DNA from 2 places in the Butyrivibrio sp. AE3003 genome. Region 2 is predicted to be linked to the other one. Evidence: predicted binding sites of a transcription regulator. Region 2 holds the regulator's gene; the other holds the start of a gene.
What was found. Region 2 encodes Rex, which represses fermentation and respiration genes when NADH is low (regulators of the CRP and FNR family bind a similar motif). Its sites were predicted from a motif close to ATTGTTAANTANTTAACAAT; they were not measured.
Positions count from the first base shown of each region.

Region 1: the regulator Rex is predicted to act here: its motif matches at 1,111-1,130, upstream of CD00_RS0115320 (acetyl-CoA C-acetyltransferase).

Region 1 covers NZ_JMLX01000001.1:3,186,069-3,188,535, forward strand. The annotation lists gene CD00_RS0115315 (CotH kinase family protein) at 1-999, shown strand, start outside; gene CD00_RS0115320 (acetyl-CoA C-acetyltransferase) at 1,199-2,389, shown strand.
Region 2 covers NZ_JMLX01000001.1:540,041-542,507, forward strand. The annotation lists gene hslO (Hsp33 family molecular chaperone HslO) at 1-229, opposite strand, end outside; gene CD00_RS0102630 (redox-sensing transcriptional repressor Rex) at 478-1,116, shown strand; gene CD00_RS0102635 (hypothetical protein) at 1,135-1,797, shown strand; gene CD00_RS0102640 (NAD(P)H-hydrate dehydratase) at 1,849-2,467, shown strand, end outside.

The DNA of each region.
Region 1 (2,467 bases), 2.6 Mb from region 2:
TCCGCTCATAAGGATTTCTTTTCCCAGGATATAGGTGTCAGGATATCGGGCGAGTCGACGAGGTTCGTGTATCAGAAAGCGCTCAACCTGTTTGCGAGAGATATTTATGATGGGCAAAAAAACTTTGCTAAGAGTTTTGTCTGTAACAATGAAAAGAAAGTGCGACTTCGAAAAGGCGATGGCAGGATAATATATCAGGAGCCGTTCATTCAGTCCGTGATAGGAGAAACGGGAATTCCTTTCCAGAATTCCGTCCCTGAAGTTGTCTTTATAAACGGCGAGTATTGGGGAATTTACAATCTCAGAGAACAGTACGATGATAACTATTTTGCCGAGCGCTACGGCATTCCGAAAGATATGTTATGGACTGAGAAAAACAGCGCAGTCGAGTGCGGAGATCCGGAGACGGATGAGAATTACAAGGCGCTGTATGATGTGATGATGAATGGCGATATGAGTGATGATGCGGTTTATTCGCAAGTTGAGAGCGAGATTGATATAGACAATATGATCGATTATTATTGCATGCTCTTATTCTTTAACGATACCGACATCGACGGCGAGCATAACAGATTTATGTTTAGGTCAAAAGAGCCGGGATACGGCGGTTACGGTGACGGCAAGTGGCGCTTTGCTGCGTACGATCTTGATATTACCTGTGAGGATGTGGAAGCGGATACGGTTTCATATTACAGGGAACTTGATGAAAAGATGTTTATGCCGGGATTTTTCTATGAAAGACCTGGATTTAAGGAGCTCTTTTACAACAGGATGGTTGAGCTTACTGAGAATGAGCTGTCCTACGAGCATCTGAGTAAGAAGCTTGCTGAGTGGGACAAGATATACCGCGAGCAGAACATCGAGACGATAAGAAGGTTTGAAGAGGACGGATACTCTGAAAAGGAGTATGAGAAAGATCTTGCGGCGCTTGACTCATTTTTTAAAAACCGAAAAGAATATGTCCTTAAAATGCTTGAAAAAGATATAAAAGAGAATTAAAAATCATGAAGGAAACTTCCTGCGACGGTTTGGCAATTTGCTAAATAAAAACGTTTGTGGGAAGTTTCTTTTTATTGCATTTGACAAGGGGGTATGCTACAATAAACCTGTTCTGACAAAAATTTGTCAATCAAGGGTTTTATTAAGAAAAATCGAATAACGGACAGATAATTTTTTCAAAAAATGGAGGTAATACGTTATGGCACAGAAAGTAGTATTAGCGGGCGCGTGTAGAACAGCTATCGGCAAGATGGGTGGAGCACTCAGCGGCACACCGGCAGCAGAGCTTGGTTCTATAGTTATCAAGGAAGCACTTAACCGTGCAGGTGTTAAGCCTGAACAGGTTGATGAAGTTCTTATGGGTTGCGTAATCCAGGCAGGTCTTGGACAGAACGTAGCAAGACAGGCTTCAATCAAAGCCGGACTTCCTATCGAGACTCCTGCTGTAACTCTTAACGTAGTTTGCGGATCGGGTCTTAACTGTGTCAATATGGCAGCTGACCTTATCAAGGCAGGTGAGGCTGATATAGTAGTAGCAGGCGGAATGGAGAACATGTCTATGGCTCCTTACGCACTTCCCAATGCACGTTTCGGATATCGTATGAACAACGGAACAGTTGTAGATACAATGGTAAACGATGCTCTTACAGATGCATTCAATCACTATCACATGATGATAACAGCAGAGAATATCTGCGACAGATGGAACCTTACAAGAGAAGAGCTTGACGCATTTTCAGCAAATTCTCAGCAGAAGTGCGAGAAGGCTATGGCTGAAGGCAAGTTCAACGACGAGATCGTTCCCGTTCCCGTTAAGGTTAAAAAAGAAATCGTAGACTTCAAGGTTGATGAGGGCCCTCGTGCCGGAACAACTGCTGAGTCTCTTGCAAAGCTTAAATGCTGCTCAGGTAAGGAAGGCGGACTTGTAACAGCAGGTAACGCTTCAGGTATCAACGACGGTGCAGCAGCAATCGTTGTTATGAGCGAAGAGAAGGCTAAAGAGCTCGGAATCAAGCCTATGGCTACATGGGTTGGCGGAGCACTTGCAGGTGTTGAGCCCGAGGTTATGGGTATCGGACCTGTTGCAGCTACAAACAAAGTTCTTAAGAAGACAGGACTTTCACTTGACAATATCGATCTTATCGAGGCTAACGAGGCATTTGCAGCACAGTCTGTTGCAGTAGCTAAGGACCTTGGATTCGATATGAACAAGGTTAATGTAAACGGTGGCGCTATCGCACTCGGACATCCCGTAGGAGCTTCAGGATGCCGTATCCTTGTAACTCTTCTTCACGAGATGGGCAGAAGAGCAGATGCTAAGAAGGGTCTTGCAACTCTTTGCATCGGTGGCGGAATGGGTTGCGCTACAATAGTTGAAAAGTACGAGTAATATTAGGGAAGAAAATGTGTGACGACTGCTGTGCTTGCACAGAGCAGTCGTTATACATTTGATGACCGCGTATATCAC
Region 2 (2,467 bases):
TTAAAGGACCGTCACCGTCCATCTTTACGGTTATGAGGTCCTGATCGTTATCCATCATTGTTCCCATCATTACAGTGCCTGTCATAAGACGTCCGAGTGCCGCTGCGGCAATGGGAGAGAGGTTGTGTGCTTTTCTTCCGTATTCGGCAAGATCTCTTGTTGTTGCAGCGAAAGCTCTTATCTGCGCATCTGCTGCGGTTGCGCGTACCATATAATCTTTATATGACATGATTTATCCTCAACTTTCTTTATTATCAATAGATGTAATTCGTATTGAATAATATATGATTTCACTATTAAAGTAAATGGCGCGGTAAATCAGCTGTTTTTGCGGAATATGTGGCTTTATCCGATTGACATAGATTTAACGCACAGATATAATTATTTTGTATAATCCTTAACAATCTATACTATTGTTTAAAAGAGAATTCTAAGAATTATTTCAGTTAAAAATAATACATAATAAAGGAGCAGAATATGGCAGATAAGGAAATTTCTCAGGCGGTCATTTCCAGACTTCCGCGTTATTTCAGATATTTGGGAGATCTCAAGGAGAAAGGTGTTGAGAGAATATCTTCTCAAGAGCTTAGCGACATCATGAAAGTCACTGCTTCTCAGATAAGGCAGGATTTTAATAATTTTGGTGGTTTTGGTCAGCAGGGATATGGTTATAACGTAGGTTATCTCTATGACGAGATCAGTAAGATTTTGGGAATAGACAAGGAACACAGCCTTGTTATTATCGGAGCCGGACATCTCGGCAAGGCAATCGCGGGTTACACGAATTTTACAAGAAGAGGATTTGTTTTCAAAGGAGCATTTGATTGTAACCCCGATCTTTTCGGATCAAAGATAAGAGATGTGGAAGTTCGTCCGATCGATGAAGTAGAAGATTTTGTAAAAAACAATAAAATAGAGATAGCTGTTTTGACCATTCCGAAGGATCAGGCAGTTCCGATGGCTCACAGACTATGCAAGTGTGGAATTAAAGCCATCTGGAACTTTGCACACGTCGATCTCGAGGTGCCTGACTATATTGTGGTAGAAAATGTACATTTATCTGACAGTTTGATGAAATTATCGTATAATATAAACAGGTCAGGAAAAAATGTTTAACTCAGGTGAGAAAAACTAATGGCAAAAGACAAAGAAGCTTATATGTCTGCGTTACAGGGAAAGAATATTCCCATTTTGACGCTGGATAACAAATGGCACCAGCTTTTTACGCAGACGGAAATGACACCGGAGATCTCGAATCTTGCGGATGAATTGAATGCACTTGTCGAGCGTGACGGGAAGTTGCGCAGTGAGACCAAGGACCTTAAGAAGGTTAAGAAAAAGCTTCTTGGTGAGATTGTGCCCCTTAGGGACGAAGCCAATAAAGCGGGTGATTCATCTGCTATCGAGAAAAAAATTGAAGACAGAACAAGACTTATCAATGACTGCAACGAGAGAATCGAATCCTACGATGATGAACTCAGGGATCTTTCGAAAAAGATATATGAAGCCGATTACGAGCTGATGATCGAAACGATGAAGGTTTGCTATGAGAGACTTCATGATAATACCGAGTACATCACGGAACTTGATAAATGGGTTTCGGATTTCAGAGTGCAACTTAAGAAGAATATAGTTCTCATGCAACAGGCGGAGATGGAAAATTATAATCTTTATTCCTATATGCATCAGATCTTTGGGCCGGAAGTTATTGAAATATTCGATATGAAATACGATCCGGACAGAAGACATCCTATCCGCAGGCCTCTTGCAGGCAATGACAAGGATTACACATCATAATTGATTTAAAAAGCTGCCTGATGGCAGCTTTTTTCAAAGGGGAGATAAGCTATGAAGTATGCGGTGACAAGCGATGAGATGAAAAGATATGACAGAAATACTTCGGAGGTCTTCGGAGTGAGCACTGAGATTTTGATGGAAAGAGCGTCTCTTTGCGTTGCTGATGAGATTGAAAAACATATTTCTTCCAAAAACGCAGACAGAAAGTACACAGCGCTTGTTTTTGCCGGAGTCGGAAATAACGGCGGAGACGGCATTTGTACCGCGAGGCTTTTAAAACAAAGGGGCATAAGAGTCAAGCTTGTGGTAGTCGGTGATATGACTAAGTGCAGCGACCTGTGCCTGAAGCAACTTAAGATCGCGGCAAATTACGGAATCAATGCTGACACTTTTTCCAATATAAGAGACAACAAAAGCCCTGCTGAATGGGATATTATAGTAGATGCATTGTTTGGTATAGGGATTTCCAGAAATATTACGGGAAGTTATGCCGAGGCTATCGACTATATCAATGATTGCAAAAAAGACAGAAGAGAAGATCTTTTTGTTGTGTCTGTCGACATTCCTTCGGGGATAAATGCTGATGACGGAAGGATCTGTTCTCTTTGTGTAAAAGCTGATGAAACTGTTACGTTTAACTGCGTAAAACTGGGACATATTCTGTATCCCG